One region of the Vibrio sp. 2132-1 genome, then DNA from elsewhere that is predicted to be linked to it. Evidence: predicted binding sites of a transcription regulator. Region 1 holds the regulator's gene; each other region holds the start of a gene.
What was found. Region 1 encodes MetJ, which represses methionine synthesis genes. Its sites were predicted from a motif close to TTAGACNTNTANANGTCTAA; they were not measured.
Positions count from the first base shown of each region.

Region 2: a site for MetJ is predicted at 2,767-2,786, ahead of metN (methionine ABC transporter ATP-binding protein MetN). Genes of this name have one in related genera too.
Region 3: a site for MetJ is predicted at 2,245-2,264, ahead of metH (methionine synthase). Genes of this name have one in related genera too.

Region 1 covers NZ_JAWPON010000023.1:616-7,819, forward strand. Annotated here, with positions in the region: gene R8N47_RS20740 ((2Fe-2S)-binding protein) at 1-1, shown strand, start outside; gene bfr (bacterioferritin) at 95-571, shown strand; gene R8N47_RS20750 (malic enzyme-like NAD(P)-binding protein) at 778-2,055, shown strand; gene metJ (met regulon transcriptional regulator MetJ) at 2,168-2,488, opposite strand; gene R8N47_RS20760 (O-succinylhomoserine (thiol)-lyase) at 2,714-3,874, shown strand; gene R8N47_RS20765 (bifunctional aspartate kinase/homoserine dehydrogenase II) at 3,890-6,298, shown strand; gene metF (methylenetetrahydrofolate reductase) at 6,560-7,204, shown strand, end outside.
Region 2 covers NZ_JAWPON010000012.1:26,576-33,779, reverse strand. Annotated here, with positions in the region: gene R8N47_RS14675 (MetQ/NlpA family lipoprotein) at 96-905, opposite strand; gene R8N47_RS14670 (methionine ABC transporter permease) at 938-1,615, opposite strand; gene metN (methionine ABC transporter ATP-binding protein MetN) at 1,605-2,639, opposite strand; gene gmhB (D-glycero-beta-D-manno-heptose 1,7-bisphosphate 7-phosphatase) at 2,981-3,532, shown strand; gene treR (trehalose operon repressor TreR) at 3,607-4,554, shown strand; gene treB (PTS trehalose transporter subunit IIBC) at 4,731-6,155, shown strand; gene treC (alpha,alpha-phosphotrehalase) at 6,243-7,204, shown strand, end outside.
Region 3 covers NZ_JAWPON010000020.1:40-7,243, forward strand. Annotated here, with positions in the region: gene R8N47_RS19525 (cation:proton antiporter) at 790-2,121, opposite strand; gene metH (methionine synthase) at 2,313-5,993, shown strand; gene lysC (lysine-sensitive aspartokinase 3) at 6,080-7,204, opposite strand, start outside.

The DNA of each region.
Region 1 (7,204 bases):
ATTGCTGTAAGTATGCAGTAATTATTTGCCTTACATTTTGACACCTTCTCATTTGCTTCTACATTTAAATGAAGCCAAAGAGGAGGGTTTTGTCATGAAAGGCGATCCAATCATCATTCAACATCTCAATAAAGTGCTCGGTAACGAGCTCGTCGCTATTAATCAGTATTTTCTTCACGCCAGAATGTATAAAGACTGGGGCTTAAAGCACCTAGCAGACAAGGAATATCACGAATCTATCGATGAGATGAAGCATGCCGATCATCTAATTGAGCGTATTTTGTTCCTTGAAGGCCTACCGAACCTACAAGATTTAGGTAAGTTGATGATTGGTGAAGATACCAAGGAAATGCTCGAGTGTGACTTAAAGCTTGAAATGGCGGCTATTCCAGATTTAAAAGATGCGATTGCCTACGCTGAAGACATTCGAGATTATGTGTCTCGAGATCTCTTCCAAGATATTCTTGAAGATGAAGAAGAACATGTTGATTGGCTAGAGACGCAACTTGGCTTGATTGAAATGTCTGGTATTGAGAATTATCTCCAAGCGCAATACGTGGACGAAGAGTAACGATACTTTCTAATTTTGCATACTCCAATAATAGTAAGAAGAAAGAGCACCTGACTCGAAAATCGGGTGCTTAACCCCGTTATCTGGTCTAATCTCTTTTATTATCGGCTTTTTAAGGATATTGCTCGCAATCTTGCCTATGAAGTTTGATTTCTATCCGATAGAATTTATGCCCCCTTACCTAAAAATAAAAAAGAGAAACGTCCATGTCTGAAGACAACCACCAAGCAGCCACTCCAGAAGAAGAACATCGCCAAAAAGCATTGGATTACCATGCTTATCCAACTCCAGGAAAGATTGCTGTCGAACTGACAAAGCCTGCGGAAACGGCGGGTGATCTTGCCCTTGCATATAGCCCTGGTGTTGCAGAGCCAGTGCGTGAAATCGCACAAAACCCGGATAACGTGTACAAGTACACTGCAAAAGGGAACATGGTTGCTGTTATTTCTAACGGTACCGCTATTCTAGGTCTAGGTAACCTAGGTCCACTTGCATCTAAGCCAGTGATGGAAGGTAAAGCGTTACTGTTTAAGCGTTTTGCAGGTCTTGACTCTATTGATATTGAAGTTAAGCACCGCACGATCGATGAATTTGTTGATACTGTTGCGAGCATTGCAGACACTTTTGGCGGTATCAACCTTGAAGATATTAAAGCACCAGACTGTTTTGAGATTGAAAAGCGTCTGATTGAACGTTGTGATGTACCAGTATTCCACGATGATCAACATGGTACTGCTATTGTAACGGCAGCGGGTATGCTGAATGCAATCGAACTTCAAGGTAAGAAACTTGAAGATTCAACAATTGTTTGTCTTGGCGCTGGCGCTGCCGCTGTAGCGTGTATGGAGCTTCTGATCAAATGCGGCGCAATGCGCGAAAAAATCTACATGCTAGATCGCAAAGGTGTGATTCACACTCGTCGTGATGATCTTAATGAATATAAGCAGCTATTTGCGAACAATACAGATAAGCGCACACTAGAAGACGTGATTGAAGGTGCAGATCTGTTCCTAGGTGTATCTGGTCCAAACCTATTGCCAGCGGAAGCGTTGAAGTTGATGGCAGATAAGCCAATCGTATTCGCATGTTCTAACCCGGATCCTGAAATCAAGCCGGAACTTGCTCACGCAGTTCGTGATGACTTGATCATGGGTACTGGCCGTAGTGATTATCCTAACCAAGTTAACAACGTATTGTGTTTCCCATTCATTTTCCGCGGTGCTCTTGATGTGCGTGCAAGTGAAATCAATGATGAAATGAAACTTGCAGCCGTTGAGGCGATTCGTGAGCTAGCAAAAGAGCCTGTACCTGAAGCCGTATTGAAGGCTGCAGGTGTTGATAAGCTAGAGTTTGGTGCGGACTATATTATTCCAAAACCAATGGATTCACGTTTGCTACCACGTGTTGCAAAAGCGGTTGCTCAGGCGGCGGTTAATTCAGGTGTAGCTCGTATCGAGATGCCTGAAAGCTACATGGCAGAGTAATATATCTTTCAGATGTGATACACAAAAATGGGACGCTATTGCGTCCCATTTTTTATGTCATTCATTTGGCTCGAGGCAAGAGTTATTACCTGAAACCTCTTATCAGGCTTTTTTATTCTTCGTCGAATGACTCAAATTCGATGCCCATTTCCGTCATCAGCGCTTTTACTTCTGTTGGAATATCATCAGGACGGTCTTTACGAAGGTCTTCATCTGTCGGAAGTGGCTGACCTGTGTACGCGTGCAAAAATGCCTCGCATAGCAATTCGCTATTGGTTGCATGGCGTAAGTTATTGATCTGACGGCGAGTACGCTCATCAGTTAGCACCTTTAAAACTTTTAGCGGGATAGAGACGGTAATTTTTTTTACTTGTTCGCTTTTTTTGCCGTGCTCTGCATATGGGCTAATGTATTCGCCATTCCAGTCAGCCATTGCACACCTTCATTTATGTAATCGGTTAAAAATAATTTAGGTGCTGATTTTAGCTGCATTTACCGCCATAAGCAAAGACATATAGACGTCTAGAAGTGTTGACGTCTCATTTTTTGACGAGTAAAGTGAACATAACAGCAAAGGAAGCGTGTTGATCACTTTATGTTACTCATTAGATATAGCGCATTCCTATTTAGAAGTCATTACCCGTGAAAGGATACACCCATGAGCACTCGCAAACCTGCGACCATTGCAGTACGCACTGGTATTGAATCAGACAGCCAATATCATGCTGTCGTTCCACCTATTTATCTTTCCACTAACTATGGTTTTCCTGCTTTTGGTGAAGTGCCCAAGTATGATTACACACGATCTGGTAATCCAAACCGCGGACTGTTGGAAAGTGCGCTATCTGAACTCGAGTCTGGAAAAGGAGCGGTTGTTACTAACTGCGGTACGTCGGCATTAAATTTATGGGTTTCCGCTTTTCTCGGCCCAGATGATCTCATTATTGCTCCTCACGATTGTTATGGTGGTACCTATCGTCTTTTTAATACCCGAGCTAATAAAGGCGATTTTAAGGTTCAGTTTGTCGATCAATCAGACGAACAGGCTTTAGATGCTGCATTGGCACAAAAACCAAAACTCATTTTGCTAGAAACTCCGTCAAACCCTCTGGTTCGCGTAGTGGATATTGCAGCTACTTGTGAAAAAGCGAAACAAGTCGGCGCGTTAGTTGCGGTGGACAATACCTTTTTGACACCCGTGTACCAAAAACCTTTAGAGCTAGGTGCGGATTTTGTTATCCACTCCACAACAAAGTACATCAACGGTCATTCGGACGTAATTGGTGGGGTAATCATCACCAACACAGAAGCGCATGCAGAAGAGCTTGCATGGTGGGGCAATTGTATTGGTGCAACGGGCACACCTTTCGATAGTTACATGACACTGCGAGGTATTCGTACGCTTGGTGCTCGTATGAAAGTACATGAAGAGAGCTCACAGCAGGTACTGGCTTACCTACAGAAACAAGCGTTAGTTAAAACTATCTATCATCCAAGCCTGCCGGAACATCCAGGTCACGACATTGCTAAAAAGCAGCAAACGGGCTTTGGCTCTATGTTGAGTTTTGAGTTTGCTGGTTCGTTTGAGCAGTTAAAGGTGTTTGTGAAAGAGCTCCAACTGTTTTCATTAGCTGAATCATTAGGTGGTGTAGAAAGTTTGATTTGCCACCCGGCATCCATGACTCACCGTGCAATGGGTGAGGAGGCACTGGCGGAGGCTGGGGTCTCTCATCAACTATTGCGTTTGTCTGTCGGTTTGGAAGATGCACAAGACCTCATCACAGATTTAGAACAAGCGTTCGCTAAAGCTACCCAGTAATAGGAGACGATAACAATGACTGTACAACGTCAGCTGCATAAGTTTGGTGGCAGTAGCTTAGCAAACCCAGAATGCTACTTACGCGTTGTGGGTATTCTCAAAGAGTATTCGACAGAAAATGATCTTGTGGTCGTCTCTGCTGCAGGAAAAACCACTAATCGCTTGATTGAGTTTTTGGAAGGGTTAAATAAAGATGGCCGAATTGCGCATGAAGCGCTTCAAAGCTTAAGACAGTTCCAAACTGAGCTAATAGAAAGCTTGTTGGAGAGTGAAGCAAAAGAAGAGCTGTTAGCTTTATTACATGATGAGTTCAGTACTCTCTCGGAGCTGACTGCACCACTCACTAATGCGCAAAAAGCTGCGGTACTGGGACACGGAGAAGTATGGTCTGCTCGCCTATTGGCCGCGTTATTATCTCAACGTTCTATCCCTGCGGTTGCACAAGATGCACGAGCGTTTTTACGTGCAGAAGCGGGAACTCAACCAGAGGTTGATCGCGCTCGTTCATACCCTTTAATTAAAGAGATCCTCGCGCAGCATAACCATAAACGTGTGGTAATTACTGGCTTTATGGCTCAGAACGAGGCAGGAGAAACCATTCTACTTGGTCGTAACGGCTCTGACTATTCTGCAACGGTCATAGGCGCGCTTGCTGAAGTCAGTACTGTCACGATTTGGAGTGATGTTGCTGGTGTTTATAGTGCCGATCCACGTTTGGTGTCTGACGCTTGTTTATTACCGTTACTTCGATTGGATGAAGCCAGTGAACTTGCTCGCTTAGCTGCCCCAGTGCTACACAGTCGTACGCTTCAGCCTGTGGCGCAAAGTACCATGGACCTTAATCTCAAGTGTAGCTATCTGCCAGAGTCGGGTTCTACTCGTATTGAGCGTGTATTGGCATCTGGTCGTGGCGCTAAAATTATTACTTCACTGGATGATGTTTTATTGGTGCAGTTGTCTTTCATGCATGGGCACGACTTCGAAAAAACACAGAGTGATGTATTACAAGCGTTGCAGCGCGCGCAATTAGAGCCACTGGCATTTGAAGCTCAATCCGATCAGCACACGCTACGCTTGGCTTACACCGCAGAAATCGCCGGTGGTGCATTGAAACACTTGCAAGAGCTTGCGGTAGAGGCTGAAATTAAGCTAAAAGAAGGTTACTCGCTCTTAGCTGCGGTAGGTGCAGGCGTTACGAAAAACGCCAATCATTGCTTTGGCTTTTATCAGAAGCTAAAGCACTCTCCGGTAGAATTTATCTCTGAAACAGACTCAGGGCTGAGCCTAGTCGCTGTTTTGCGCCGTACTGATACTGAGGCGTTGGTTCAAACGATTCATAGCCAGTTGTTCCAAGCGCAAAAACGCGTGGCAGTGGCTTTATGTGGCAAGGGTAATATTGGTTCTAGTTGGTTAAATTTATTTGCGACGCAAAAAAGTGAGCTCGAAAAACGTCATGGTATGAGCTTTGATCTTGTCGCGGTTGTGGATAGCCAAACCTATTGGTTCGATGAGCAAGGTATTGAGGCGGCGAGTGTTGCTGAACGATTTGATGATGAAAGCATAGCAAACAATGGGGATTGGCTGGCACGTTTGGGAGCGCTTAAAAGCTACGATGAAGCCGTCGTGCTTGATGTTACCGCGAGTAAAGAGTTGGCTCAGCGCTACGTAGAAATCGCACAGCAAGGCATTCATTTGATTTCCGCTAACAAAGTTGCCGGTTCCGCAGATAGCCAGTACTACCATCAGGTTCAAGATGCATTCGCTAAAATTGGTCGTCATTGGCTATACAACGCAACGGTGGGTGCTGGGTTACCGATAAACCATACCGTGCGAGATCTTCGTGAAAGTGGGGATGAAATCGTCGCTCTATCGGGTATTTTCTCGGGGACGCTATCATGGCTGTTCCAACAGTTTGATGGTTCTGTGCCATTTAATGATTTAGTCGATCTTGCTTGGCAGCAAGGGTTAACCGAACCTGACCCTCGTTCTGATTTAGATGGCTCCGATGTAATGCGTAAGTTAGTCATCTTGGCTCGAGAGTCGGGCCTAGATATAGAACCAGACAGCGTTAAAGTTGAGTCTTTGGTTCCAGAAGAATTAAGAGAACTGAGCTTAGATGATTTCTTCGATAATGGAGCGTTGTTGAGTGAAATACTTCAAGAGCGTCTGACAAAAGCACAGAGAAACGATCAAGTGCTTCGCTATGTGGCGCGTTTAGAAAAAAATGGTAAAGCAACGGTGGGAGTCGAAGCGTTATCTCGTGAGCACGCGCTCGCCAACTTATTGCCATGCGATAACATTTTTGCCATAGAGAGCAAGTGGTACAAAGATAACCCTCTGGTCATTCGAGGACCAGGCGCAGGCAGAGAAGTGACAGCTGGCGCTATTCAATCCGACCTCAACCGATTGGCTGGTTTATTTTAAAGTTGCGATTGACCTAAAACCCTGGAATTAATCCAGGGTTTTTTATTCCCCTATCAGTGCCATACTGAAGTCATAACCCGTGCAAAATGGTGAGATGATGCTCAAGTAGAAACTTGAACTATCTTCATTATTAACGTGAGAAAAATTCATAATTACAAGGTTGACATTAAATCGTATTCAATACATTCTGTAGACATATAGACGTCTAAACGTCGATTTTAAGGATTTGTTTTCGTGGCGGAGTGCCGCAGGGAGAGTAAGATGGGATATACGCACGCAGGCCATATCGACGCCTTGAACCAGAATATTGCTGAGTTATCAGATAACATCAATGTATCGTTTGAGTTTTTTCCGCCAAGCAGCGCTAAGATGGAAGAAACACTTTGGAATTCAGTGCACCGTCTTAAAACGCTTCAACCTAAATTTGTTTCTGTGACTTACGGTGCGAACTCCGGCGAGCGTGACAGAACACACTCCATCATTAAAGAAATTAAAGCAACAACCGGATTGGTTGCCGCTCCCCATCTCACTTGTATTGATGCGACTCGTGAAGAGTTGATTAATATTGCCGATGATTATTGGAACAATGGTATTGAAAATATCGTCGCTTTGCGTGGTGATATTCCTCCAGGTGGCGGTGCGCCTGATATGTATGCCTCGGATTTGGTTGAGCTGCTGAAATCACGCCACGATTTCGATATCTCCGTTGCTGCATTCCCTGAGGTTCACCCTGAAGCTAAAAGCGCTCAGTCTGACTTATTGAACCTAAAACGTAAGGTAGATGCAGGTGCAAACCGTGCTATTACTCAGTTCTTTTTTGACGTTGAGTCTTACCTGCGATTCCGTGACCGTTGTGTCGCAGCAGGAATTGACGTAGAAATTGTGCCAGGAATTTTGCCTGTATCG
Region 2 (7,204 bases), on a different contig from region 1:
CAAATAGAAAGGGCTGATGTTTTCACATCAGCCCTTTTAGGTTTAGAACGTTTATGTTTAGAACGTTGTTTTCGGTCATGTTTTGAAAAGTGGGATTACCAACCTTTCACAACACCGCCTTTGAACAGCTCTTTTGCCGCTTCGTAAACTTCTTCCGTTTGGTAAGCTTTTACGAAGTTTTGTACGTTTTGCGCATTAACATTTTCTTCGCGAGCGACAATTAGGTTTACGTATGGTGAGTCTTTATCTTCAACGAACACGCCGTCACGCTCTGGCGATAGGTCGATAGAGCTTGCGTAAGTGGTGTTGATGATAGATAGCGTTACGTCATCCAGTGAACGTGGAAGCTGTGGGGCTTCTAGTTCAATGATTTCGATATTTTTAGGGTTGCCTACGATGTCACGTACTGTAGCGAGTAGACCAACGCCATCACGTAGCGTAATCAAACCTTGTTGCTCAAGAAGCAGTAGTGAGCGACCTAGGTTCGTTGGGTCGTTTGGTACTGCGATGCGTGCGCCATCTTGAATTTCATCAATTGATTTTACTTGCTTTGAGTAACCAGCAATAGGGTAAACGAATGAGTTACCCGCGATAGCCAGTTTGTAGCCGCGGTCTTTCACTTGTTGGTCTAGGTATGGTTTGTGCTGGAACGCATTCGCGTCTACTGAACCATCATCCAGAGCGGCGTTTGGTGTTACGTAATCGGTAAATGTTACTAGCTCAACGTCTAGGTTGTATTTCTCTTTTGCTACTTTAGCGGCAACTTCGGCTACTTGTGCTTCAGCACCAGCAATAACGCCAACTTTTACTTTGTTTACGTCTACTTCTTTGTCGCCGCAACCCGCTAGAGCAAGAGCAGAGGCGGCCGTTGCTACAGTCAAAAGACCTTTAAGGCTAAATTTCATCTTTATCTCCTTATAATTTGTATTTTTGATGCTTATCTGTGGTCTACACGGCGCACCACTGCGTCGCCGATAGACTGAATAATCTGTACTAGAACAATCAACATCACGACAGTCACGGCCATGATAGTTACATCGTAGCGGTGGAAACCGTAACGGATGGCTACGTCGCCTAGGCCGCCGCCGCCTACCGTACCCGCCATAGCTGAGTAGCTAACGAGAGTGACCAAGGTAATCGTTACTGAGTTAACAATAGTCGGCATTGCTTCAGGCAGTAGAACTTTTGTGATGATCTGTGTTGGTGTCGCCCCCATTGACTGCGCAGCTTCCACCAAGCCTGTCGGTACTTCTAATAAAGCACCTTCAATAAGACGAGCGACAAAAGGAATGGCGCCAATAGTCAGTGGGACGATTGCTGCGGTTGTACCGATAAAGGTTCCAACCAGCATTTTTGTCACTGGAATAATCGCAACCATCAGTACGAGGAATGGCACTGAGCGACCAATGTTAACGATAGCGCCTAAGCCGCTATTTAGTTTGGTGTTTTCAAGTAGGCCGCCTTTTTTAGTAATATGGAGGATTACGCCTAATGGAATACCCACAGCAAAGCCGACTAATCCGGCAACCGCAACCATGTAAAGCGTTTCCCACGTTGCACCTAAAAGTAGTTTGCTGTTTAAACTCAGCCATTCAGAAATCGTATTAAAGGACATAACCAAGTACCTCTACTTTTACGTTGTGCTTACGCAGGTATTCAAGAGCTGCGTTGTCATCTTCTTCGTTACCAAATAGCTCTGCGACCATCATGCCGAATTTCACGCCACCAGCGTAATCAAGGTCGGAACTCAAAATACTCACATCAATATTGTATTTACGAGAAATTTGCGACATTAACGGTGCATCGACGGTTGCGCCAGTAAACTCTAAGCGAACCAACGGATAGCTGCCATCAACACGCTCTGCTTGCAGACGTGCTTGGTAATCTTCAGGAATGGAAAGATCCAGCGTTGAGCGAATGAATTGGTGTGCCAGCTCTGTCTTAGGGTGCGCAAAAATATCGCCAACGGTGCCTTTTTCCACCAGCTCACCACCACCGATGATTGCTACTTCGTGACAGATGCTTTTTACGACTTCCATTTCGTGAGTGATAAGTAAAATCGTGATGTTGAGTTTGCGGTTGATCTCTTTCAATAACTCAAGGATAGATTGAGTTGTTGCTGGATCTAGTGCGCTAGTGGCCTCATCACAAAGCAGCACGCTAGGATCGGATGCCAATGCACGAGCAATTGCCACACGCTGTTTTTGTCCGCCACTTAAGTTAGATGGGTAGCTCTCGTGTTTGTCGGCTAAGCCTACAAGCTTTAGCAACTCAGTTACTTTTGTTGTGATTTGCGATTTGTCTTTACCTGCCAGTTCTAGGGGTAATGCCACATTATCAAACACAGTACGAGACGAAAGCAGGTTAAAGTGCTGGAAGATCATGCCAATGTTACGGCGTGTTTCGACTAGTTGTTTTTTACTGAGTTTGGTTAGATCTACACCATCAACGATGATGGAACCAGAGGTCGGCGCTTCTAGCATGTTGACACAGCGGATCAGCGTACTTTTACCAGCACCTGATGAACCGATAACACCAAAGATGGTGCCTTTGTCGATGTGTAAGTTAATGTCTTTCAGGGCAAGGATTTCCTTACTGCCTTGGTAGAACACTTTATTGACGTTTTTTATTTCTATCATGTTTCAACCTGCCCAAAGATACGGGGAACTTCGCTGTCAAAAACGGCCTTTGACAGAACTTAATGTTGAGCTTTATCTCAATTTTCAGTTGATGCTATGGGTTAAGCAGAATGAAGTCAATAGATATTTTTACGTCTAGACGTCTAAATGTATGGATGTTCTGTTTTGAAACGAAGGTGTATAGATAACAAGCAGGAGGTAGACGGCGGGGCACCCTCAGATTTACCGATTCTTGCCCAACAAATCAACCGTTTTGTCGAGGCCTAGAATGAATTAGATAGTGTTGAAGTTTATAAGGTATGTAATAATCTGATTAAACCGAGTTAATAGAGAAATACGTTTTGGCAAAACCTGCTGTTTTTATCGATCGTGATGGCGTGATAAACGTTGACCACGGCTACGTTCATGACGAACATGATTTTGAGTACATTGATGGTGTATTTGAAGCGACGAAAGCGCTAAAAGATAAAGGCTACCTTCTAGTGTTAGTGACGAATCAATCGGGCATCGCACGCGGTAAATTCAGTGAAGACCGTTTCTTGTCTCTGACTCAATGGATGGATTGGAACTTTGCTGATAATGGTGTTGAGTTCGATGGTATCTATTACTGTCCACATCATCCAGAACATGGCATTGGCGAGTACAAGCAAGATTGTGAGTGCCGTAAGCCAAAACCAGGCATGTTCATTTCTGCGCGTGACTTCTTGAAGATCGACATGGAGAAATCTGTGATGATCGGCGATAAAGCTGAAGACATGATGGCAGCAGAAGCGGCAGGCGTTGGCACTAAGATTTTGGTTCGCACTGGTAAGCCAGTAACGGAACAGGGCGAAGCCATTGCAACGGTAGTATTAGATAGCATTGCAGATGTGCCTGCGTACTTAAACAAGTAATCTTCATTACTGACTGAGATAAGGGAAGCCACTGCTTCCCTTTTGTTTGATTCCTTCTTTTAATCTGAACACTTATGAGCAAAAAACTCACCATTCTTGATATCGCAAAATTGGCAGGCGTGGGCAAATCAACAGTAAGCCGTGTGCTTACTAACGATCCCAAGGTAAAACCGCAAACGCGTGAGAAGGTAGAGCAAATCATTCGTGAATCAGGCTACGTCCCATCAAAGTCGGCGCAGTCGATGCGTGGTGGCAGCCAAAAAGTCATTGGGGTTATCATCTCCCGTTTAGACTCACCATCAGAAAATCGCGCCGTTGGTACCATGCTCAATGCTTTGTATTCCGCTGGTTATGATGCGGTGATCATGGAAAGCCAATTCGATCGCGATAAAACCAATGAGCATTTGGATGTGCTTAAACGTCGCAACGTCGATGGGGTGATCGTGTTTGGCTTTACTGGATGTGATGAGCGAGCATTGGCGGAGTGGGGGAATCGTATCGTCGTGATCGCGATGGACACGCAAATGGTTTCCTCGATCAACTACGATAACCAAGGTGTGATAGACATGGCTTTGTCTCACCTTGAGCAGCAATCTTTATCTCGCATTGCTTATATTGGTGTTGATCCTGAAGACAAAACCACTGGCTTAGCTCGTCTAAATGCTTATAAAGCTTGGTGTCAACGCAAGCAAATTGCACCTTGTTTCCAAACGGGTAAGTTGAGCCATGAAAGTGCTTATCAGTTGGTAGACAAAGTCCTTCAATCTGATACTCAGGCCATCGTGTGCGCCAGTGACACTATCGCGTTGGGCGTGATTAAGCGTCTTCAAGAGTTAGGACGTGAAGACGTGGTTGTGACAGGTGTTGGTGGTAATGAATTGCTCTCTTTCCTTTTCCCTAAAGTATTTAGTGTCGACCCAGGTTATACCCTTGCAGGTGAGAAGTCCGCTAACATGCTGATCAATCAATTAAATGGCGATGAGGAAGTGGTTCACTTTACTCAACAGCCTATCGTTTGTTAATCCACACTAAAACGATCTGCTCTAAAATTATACTGTGATCATTCTCAATTAATGGGACTGTTCCCATTTTGTTTTTTGTCTTCGAATGGCAATATTAAAATTAAGAAATGGGAATGTTCCCATTTATAAAAACAAAATGATGAATCGAATGTATCCAATACAGGGTGGACAAAGTTATGAGTAAGATTGCGCGTAAAGACGTGGAGCGTCTTATTGAGCTGGTCGGGGGGCCGGACAATATTGCCAGTGTAAGTCACTGTTTAACTCGCTTGCGTTTTGTTCTAAATGATACGGACAAAGCAGATACGAAACAGTTAGAAGCATTACCGATGGTGAAGGGCTGTTTTACCAACGCAGGCCAGTTCCAAGTGGTTATCGGTACTGAAGTGGATGAAGTTTACAAGGTACTGATCGGACTGACGGGTAAAAGTGAAGCCAGCAAAGACGAAGCGAAGAACGCTGCTCGTCAAAACATGAATATCGTTGAGCGTGGTATTTCCCACCTTGCAGAAATTTTTGTACCACTGCTACCTGCGATCATTACCGGTGGTCTGATTCTTGGCTTCCGTAACGTGATTGGCGACATCAAGATGTTTGATGGTCAAACGCTAACGGAAATCAGCCAGTTTTGGGCAACGGTACACTCTTTCCTATGGCTAATTGGTGAAGCAATCTTCTTCTTCCTACCAGTTGGCGTGTGTTGGTCGACAGTGAAAAAACTCGGCGGTACTCCGATTTTGGGTATCACATTGGGTGTCACGCTGGTTTCGCCACAGTTAATGAACGCCTACCTAATTGGTAAGCAAGTGCCTGAAGTATGGGACTTTGGCTTATTTGCCATCGAGAAAGTGGGCTACCAAGCGCAAGTGATTCCGGCAATGCTCGCTGGTATGGCACTGGCGTTTATTGAAACCAACTTAAAACGCATCATTCCGTCTTACCTTTACCTAGTGGTTGTGCCGTTTGTCTCTATCATTGTGTCTGTGATTCTTGCGCACTCTATCATTGGCCCATTCGGTCGTATGTTGGGTGATGGTGTTGCTTTCGCAGCAAAAGCAGCCATGACAGGTGACTTCGCAATGATTGGCTCAACCATCTTCGGCTTCCTATACGCGCCATTGGTCATTACTGGTATTCACCACACCACTAACGCGGTTGACCTTCAATTAATGCAAGAGCTAGGCGGCACGCCAATTTGGCCTCTGATTGCACTTTCAAACATTGCTCAAGCGTCTGCGGTCGTCGGCATCATTATCATCAGTAAAAAACACGGCGAGCGTGATATCTCAGTGCCTGCGGCTATCTCTGCTTACCTTGGCGTGACTGAACCGGCGATGTACGGCATCAACTTGAAATACAAGTTCCCAATGCTGAGCGCGATGATCGGTAGTGCGTGTGCTGCTGCTATTTGTGGTAGTGCGGGCGTAATGGCGAACGGTATCGGTGTGGGCGGTTTGCCGGGCATCTTGTCTATCCAACCGCAGTTCTGGGGCATTTTTGCTTTGGCTATGTTAGTCGCAATGCTGGTACCTGCTGCATTAACGTTAATTCTTTATAAGCGTGCACAAGCCCAAGGTGAGCTTGAGCCTGCAAACGCGTAATTCTATTTGAGGCAGTGACTTGGCTGCCTCCTCCTATTTTTCTTTTCAAATTTTAAGTTTCCGATTACTGGTAAGTGAGTGTTAGAAATGGCTATGACCAAGCATGATGAGAGCTGGTGGAAAACCGCAACCATCTATCAAATTTACCCAAAAAGCTTTTGTGACAGTGGCAGTAAAGGCACGGGCGACATCAAAGGGATCATTTCTAAGCTGGATTATCTTAAGCATCTTGGTGTGGATGCGATTTGGCTGACGCCGGTTTACCAATCGCCAATGATCGACAACGGTTATGACATCTCCGATTACTACTCGATCAATCCACAGTTCGGCACTATGGAAGATTTCGATACTTTGCTAGCAGAAGCGCATCAGTTGGGCATTCGTATCATCATGGACATTGTAGTGAACCACACGTCGACAGAACACAAGTGGTTCCAATCCGCACTGGGTGATAAAAACAGCCCATACCGTGATTACTACATCTGGAAAGATCCGGTAGATGGTGCTGAACCAAACAACTGGCAATCAAAGTTTGGTGGCAACGCTTGGGCGCTGGATGAAAAAACAGGCCAGTACTATTTGCACCTTTTTGCTAAAGAGCAAGCGGACTTAAACTGGGAAAACCCAGTAGTGCGTGAAGAAGTGAAAGAAGTCATCAGCTTCTGGGCAGACAAAGGTGTCGATGGTTTCCGTCTCGACGTTATCAACCTGATTTCCAAGCAGCAAGATTTTCCAAGTGATGATATTGGTGATGGTCGCCGCTTCTACACCGACGGCCCACGCGTGCACGAATACCTTCAAGAGATTAGCGAATCTGTGTTTCAAAAATACGGCAGCGTGACGGTGGGTGAAATGTCTTCCACCACACTAGAGCACTGCCAGCAATATTCTTCGCTAGACGGCAAAGAGCTATCCATGGTGTTCAACTTCCATCATCTGAAAGTCGATTATCCAAATGGTGAAAAATGGACCAAAGCGCCGTTTGATTTCATTCAGTTAAAACAGGTCTTCAATCATTGGCAAACGGGCTTAAATGGCAAAGGGTGGGG
Region 3 (7,204 bases), on a different contig from region 1:
GGGTCGCGGGTTCGAGTCCCGTCCACTCCGCCACTTATATTAAGCCTCAGTCGAAAGACTGGGGCTTTTTTCGTTTTGGTTAACCGACTTACCTTAAATCCACTTTCATATTGAAACCTTGCATCGAGAGGCAGGCTTCCCTCTGGCGATGCTTTCTAAGCCCTGTTTGAGTGAAGTGGAACGCAGTTTTGTGTGGTTCCTGCAGTCTCGAGCGCTAGTTTTGAGCCTCTTCATTCACCAAAGCTCCTTTTATTCGATATTAGAAAATCTAGTTATGTGACAGAGTTTAATTGTTTGAAGTGTCGCTTGTTTCTAATTTGAAAACAGGACGACTTTGAATACAAGTTTAGTCTCACTGAGATCAAGAAGGAGGGGGGCTACATTTCTGTTAAGGCTTTGATCTACCTGAATGCTAGCTCAGTTTTATCTTGGTGAGGTTGCTAACCTGTTTGGGTTCTGAACGCAATTACCCTAAATGCCTCTTTCTCATAAAAATACAAACTCGCTCATTGCTAAGTATTGTGGAAGTTTAGCTTTGATGTTTACGAGGAGCCTATATTGCCAAGGTAAGAGAAGTGATACAGATGAAAATGGGTAAATTAAAAGGCTCGTCTATGAATACTATCTATCAGCAATAGTTAGTATCTATGAAAATGTAGCGTAGCGATTCTTCGTATATTTGATGGTATATCAAAGAATAAGGAGCCTTCGTCCTTGAAGGGGAGTCTGAAAATTAGTTATGAAAAAAGCAGCTAGGTAGCTGCTTTTTATTTATTAAGTTACGTGTCTTTAAGAGTCCACTGTCTCCGTATGTTCCGGAGTGGTTATTGCTTGGTTGTTCTCTTCCATCTTCTTCTCTTCTGCTTTTGCTTTTTCAATCATTGGAGTGATTGTTGAGCCTTGAATGAGGATAGAGAAAACAACGACGGAGTAGGTCATTACAAGAATAATCTCTTTTACATCGATTAACTTATCTTGAATCACCCAAATACCAGATGGAATGGAAAGTGCCATTGCCAATGCAAGGCCCCCGCGTAAGCCGCCCCACGTCAAAATACGTACTGACCACGGGTTATATTTTCTGTAACGCTTAAAGCCAATGTACGAGAGAAATACGCTTAAATAGCGAGCTGCTAGTACAAGAGGGACTGAAATAGCCATCATGATCCAGTCTTCTTTGTGGAATTCAAACAGCAGCATCGACATGCCGATCAGTAGGAATAACACGCCATTCAAGAACTCATCAACAAGCTCCCAAAAATGGTCAAGGTGATCTTCACTCTCTTTTGAAAAGCCAATAAAGCGTGTCCAGTTGCCAATCATAATACCGGATACAACCATTGCTAGTGGGCCTGATACATGGATGTATTCAGCAAATGCGTAACCTGCTGTTGGGACACCAATGGTAAGTAACAATTCCATTGAGTGATCATCGGTGGCACTGATCAAGTAGTGGAATAGCAAACCGAGGACGAAACCATATGTGATACCACCGATAGCTTCTTGGATGAAGAGTAAGGTGACACTACCTACAGTTGGTGCCTCAGTGCCAAATGCAATCGTAAATAGAGTGACGAAGATAACCAAACCGAAGCCATCATTGAAGAGCGATTCTCCTTCAATCTGAGTGGAGATACGTTTAGGAGCATCTAGTTTTTTCACAATAGCCAATACAGCGATTGGGTCAGTTGGCGATATTAGAGCACCAAATAGTAAGCAGTAGACCAAATCAAATTGGATGCCAATTAACTGACAAAACCCATACAGCGCAAATCCAATAAAGAACGTAGAAAACAGTGTGGCTCCAAGGGCTAAAACAGTGATCTCCCACTTTTGATCTTTAAGGTTCGGGAGTTTGATGCCTAGTCCACCAGCAAATAGTAAGAAGCCAAGAATGCCTTTGAGCAAGAAATCTTCGAAGTTAATCCTTGTGACCGTCTCCGTTGCAATTTCGGTGAGATGGAACCAGTTGTTTTGACCCGCAATTAAGATTAGAAGTGAAAGCACCATTGAACCTGCGGTAATCGCAATGGTGGTTTGCATCTTTCCTATCTTGCTGTTTACAAAAGCAATTAGCATCGCAGCTGCGGATAGAAAACATAAAGTATGATAGACCGACATAGAGCTCTCTATTTGTAACATTTTATGAATGGAATTCTCGGCTGATGCTGCTTAAATAGCAAACATTTTTTCGTGATTATTTTGTAAGTTAAGAAGGAGATAAAATAATCATTAATTCCACGTTTAGACGTCTAGACTCCTGAAATTTGTGTGATAGGATGGAAAGATAACTAAAGGAATGAGGCTGTACTGTGGGAAGTAACGTAAGACAACAGATTGAAGCTCAATTGAAGCAACGTATTCTTTTGATTGATGGTGGTATGGGAACCATGATTCAGGGATACAAACTTGAAGAGCAAGACTATCGAGGAACGCGCTTTGCGGATTGGCATTGTGATCTAAAAGGTAACAACGACCTGTTGGTTCTAAGTCAGCCTCAACTTATCAAGGAAATTCACGCTGCATATTTAGAAGCGGGTGCAGATATTCTCGAAACCAACACGTTTAACGCAACAACCATTGCGATGGCTGACTACGAGATGGAAAGCCTAAGTGAAGAAATTAACTTTGCAGCTGCCAAGCTTGCACGTGAAGTTGCAGACGAATGGACCGAAAAAACACCCGATAAACCGCGTTATGTCGCAGGGGTTTTAGGGCCGACGAACCGCACTTGTTCTATCTCTCCTGATGTAAACGACCCTGGATATCGAAATGTTTCTTTCGACGAGTTAGTTGAGGCTTACTCTGAATCGACTCGTGCTCTAATTAAAGGTGGTTCAGACCTTATTCTTATCGAGACCATCTTCGATACGCTTAACGCTAAGGCTTGTTCATTTGCTGTTGAAAGTGTGTTTGAAGAGATGGGGATTGAGTTACCTGTGATGATCTCGGGGACTATTACTGATGCTTCCGGTCGGACATTATCCGGTCAAACCACAGAAGCGTTTTACAACTCATTACGTCATGTTAAACCGATTTCGTTTGGTTTGAACTGTGCACTTGGTCCAGATGAGCTGCGTCCTTATGTTGAAGAGCTCTCTCGTATATCAGAATCTTTTGTTTCCGCTCACCCAAATGCTGGGCTTCCGAATGCATTCGGCGAATACGATTTGTCGCCAGAAGATATGGCTAAGCATGTTAAAGAGTGGGCTCAAAGTGGCTTTTTAAACTTGATTGGTGGGTGTTGTGGTACAACTCCTGAGCACATTCGCCAAATGGCACTCGCGGTTGAAAATATCGCCCCTCGTCAATTACCTGAACTTCCCGTTGCTTGTCGCTTGTCTGGCCTGGAGCCACTCGCTATTGATAAAGACTCTTTATTTATCAATGTCGGTGAGCGTACGAATGTAACCGGTTCTGCGCGTTTTAAGCGCTTAATTAAAGAAGAGCTGTACGATGAAGCGCTCGATGTGGCTCGTCAACAAGTTGAAAATGGCGCTCAAATTATCGATATCAACATGGATGAAGGCATGTTGGATGCACAAGCTTGTATGGTTCGCTTTTTAAACCTTTGTGCGTCAGAACCTGAAATCTCAAAAGTACCAATCATGGTTGACTCTTCCAAGTGGGAGGTTATTGAAGCCGGTCTTAAGTGCATCCAAGGCAAAGGCATTGTTAACTCGATCTCTCTCAAAGAAGGCAAAGAGAAATTCGTTGAACAAGCTAAGTTGATCCGCCGTTACGGTGCGGCTGTGATTGTGATGGCGTTTGATGAGATTGGGCAAGCAGATACACGTGAGCGCAAAGTAGAAATTTGTACCAACGCTTACCGAATTCTTGTTGATGAAGTGGGCTTTCCACCAGAAGACATCATTTTTGACCCCAACATTTTTGCCATTGCTACGGGGATCGAGGAGCATAATAACTACGCGGTGGATTTCATTGAAGCCGTTGGCGATATCAAACGTGATTTACCACATGCGATGATATCTGGTGGTGTTTCTAACGTCTCATTCTCTTTCCGTGGCAATAACTATGTACGTGAAGCGATTCACGCGGTGTTCCTCTACCACTGTTTTAAAAATGGTATGGATATGGGGATTGTGAATGCGGGTCAGTTAGAAATCTACGATAACGTGCCTGAAAAATTGCGTGAGGCTGTGGAAGATGTCGTTCTTAACCGTCGTGATGACGCCACTGAGAGATTGTTAGATATCGCGGCGGAATATGCAGGCAAAGGGGTAGGTAAAGAGGAGGATGCCTCTGCACTTGAGTGGAGAACTTGGCCTGTTGAAAAGCGTTTAGAGCACGCGTTAGTGAAAGGAATAACTGAGTTCATCGTTGATGATACCGAAGAGGCTCGTGTCAACGCTTCAAAGCCATTAGAGGTGATTGAAGGCCCACTAATGGATGGGATGAACGTCGTCGGAGACTTGTTTGGTGAAGGTAAAATGTTCCTTCCTCAGGTCGTAAAATCTGCACGAGTGATGAAGCAAGCAGTCGCGCATCTGGAGCCCTACATCAATGCAGAAAAGCAGGTGGGACAAACAAACGGTAAGATTTTGCTAGCGACGGTCAAAGGTGATGTACATGATATCGGGAAAAATATCGTTGGCGTTGTATTGCAGTGCAATAATTATGAAATTATTGATCTTGGTGTCATGGTTCCTTGCGAAAAGATCTTAAAAGTAGCGCAAGAAGAAAACGTCGATATTATTGGTTTATCAGGGTTGATCACGCCTTCATTAGACGAAATGGTGCATGTTGCAAAAGAGATGGAGCGTCTCGACTTTAACTTACCTCTTCTCATCGGTGGCGCAACAACGTCAAAAGCCCATACAGCAGTTAAGATTGAGCAAAATTACAAGCATCCAGTGGTTTACGTGAACAACGCCTCACGTGCAGTGGGCGTATGTACTTCTCTTCTGTCAGATGAACGTCGCCCTGAGTTTGTTGAAAAACTTGAAGCTGATTACGAACGAGTACGTGATCAACATAATCGAAAGAAACCGAGAACCAAACCAGTGACATTAGAAGCGGCTCGAGCGAATAAAGTTGCTATCGATTGGGAAGCTTACACCCCTCCAGTGCCTGTTAAGCCTGGCATTCATATCTTCGATGATTTTGATGTGGCTATATTACGTCAATACATCGATTGGACACCATTCTTTATGACTTGGTCACTTGTGGGTAAGTATCCAACAATTTTCCAACATGAAGAAGTTGGTGAAGAAGCAAAACGTTTATTCGAAGATGCCAACGAGTTACTTGATCGAGTTGAGCGAGAAGGCCTGTTAAAAGCGCGTGGAATGTGTGGCTTATTCCCTGCTGCGAGCGTGGGGGACGACATTGAAGTTTATGCTGATGAAACTCGTACCGACGTTGTGAAAGTATTACGTAACTTGCGACAACAGACCGAGAAACCAAAAGGATTCAACTATTGTTTATCCGACTACATCGCACCTAAAGAGTCGGGTAAACATGATTGGATAGGGGCATTTGCTGTCACTGGTGGTATTGGTGAACGAGAGCTTGCTGATGAATACAAAGCACAGGGAGATGATTACAACGCAATTATGATTCAAGCGGTGGCGGATCGCCTAGCCGAAGCGTTTGCTGAGTATTTGCATGAGCGTGTCCGTAAAGAAATTTGGGGTTATGCAGCTGATGAAGATTTATCTAACGATGATCTCATTCGTGAAAAATACCAAGGTATTCGCCCTGCGCCGGGTTATCCCGCGTGTCCTGAACATACTGAAAAAGGACCGCTTTGGGAGTTACTTAATGTGGAAGAGAACATTGGTATGACTCTAACCTCCAGCTATGCAATGTATCCGGGCGCGTCAGTCTCTGGTTGGTATTTCTCTCATCCTGACTCACGTTACTTTGCGATCGCACAGATCCAAGAAGATCAGCTAGAGAGTTACGCCGATCGTAAGGGGTGGGATAGGATCGAGGCTGAAAAATGGTTAGGGCCAAACATTAACGGTTAAATTGATGTTTACCTCGTCCAAATGTAACAACTAATGAAACGACAAAGGGCTGCAAATACGCAGCCCTTTGTTTTATTGAGTTGAACTTACTTCTCAAACAACTCAGTGTGGAGTTTTTGTATGGCTTGTTTCGATACCGATTCATGGAGCAAGAAGCATAAGTTGTGAGGGCTAGCGCCATAACAAATCATGCGTAGGTTAAAATCTTCTAGCGTGCCAAAAACCTGTTTCGCGTAGCCTTTACTCTCACTCATGTTGTTTCCAATGAGAGCAACGAGGCATAGGTCATGTTCAACTTCTACCTTACATAACTCTTCTAACTCTTCTCGTGCAGCTTGCGGCAGCTGTGGTGCTCCGCCAGAGGTATCAGTTTGATCAAGTGTTAACGATACACTGATTTCAGATGTCGTGATCAAATCGACAGAGATCTTATGCTTTGCAAGGATCTCAAAGACCTTTGCTAAAAAACCGTATGCGTGGAACATATTGGCGCTGCGTAGCGTTACCATGGTTTGGTTACAACGCAAAGCTAGCGCACGGAATAACGGTGAGCTTTCGACTTGGTGGCGAATCCAAGTTCCCCCTTTTTCTGGCTCTTTCGATGACCCTACAAATACCGGAATGTCGTGGCGCAATGCAGGTACTAGCGTAGAAGGGTGAAGGATTTTAGCGCCAAAGTTAGCCATTTCTGAAGCTTCACTAAAGCTGATCTCAGGAATTGGTGAGGCTTTTGGTGCAATTCGCGGGTCTGTTGTGTAGATTCCCGGAACATCAGTCCAGATTTCTAGCCCTGCCGCTTTAACGCTCTCAGCAATTAAGGCGGCGCTGTAATCGCTGCCCCCTCGACCTAATGTTGTTGTATTACCGGCTTCGTCAGATCCTATGAAGCCTTGAGTAACAACAACGGATTGTTGGCAAAGTGGTACGAGTTTATCTTGCGCAAGCGTCGAAATTGCTTCAATGTTTGGCTCCGCGCGACCAAAGTTGTCATCAGTACGCAACACATCGCGGATATCAAAGCGCACTGCTTGAATGCCTCGCTCACACATTAACTGAGTTAGAATGTGCGTCGACATGAGTTCACCACATGCGACTAAATGATCGGTTAACTTCGCACTAGCTTGGATAGATGCAGCCTCGGCCAGGCTGGTTACGGTATCTAATATGCCATACACCTCGGCAGCAGTTTTCGTGCTGTCTTCGAGCTGAGT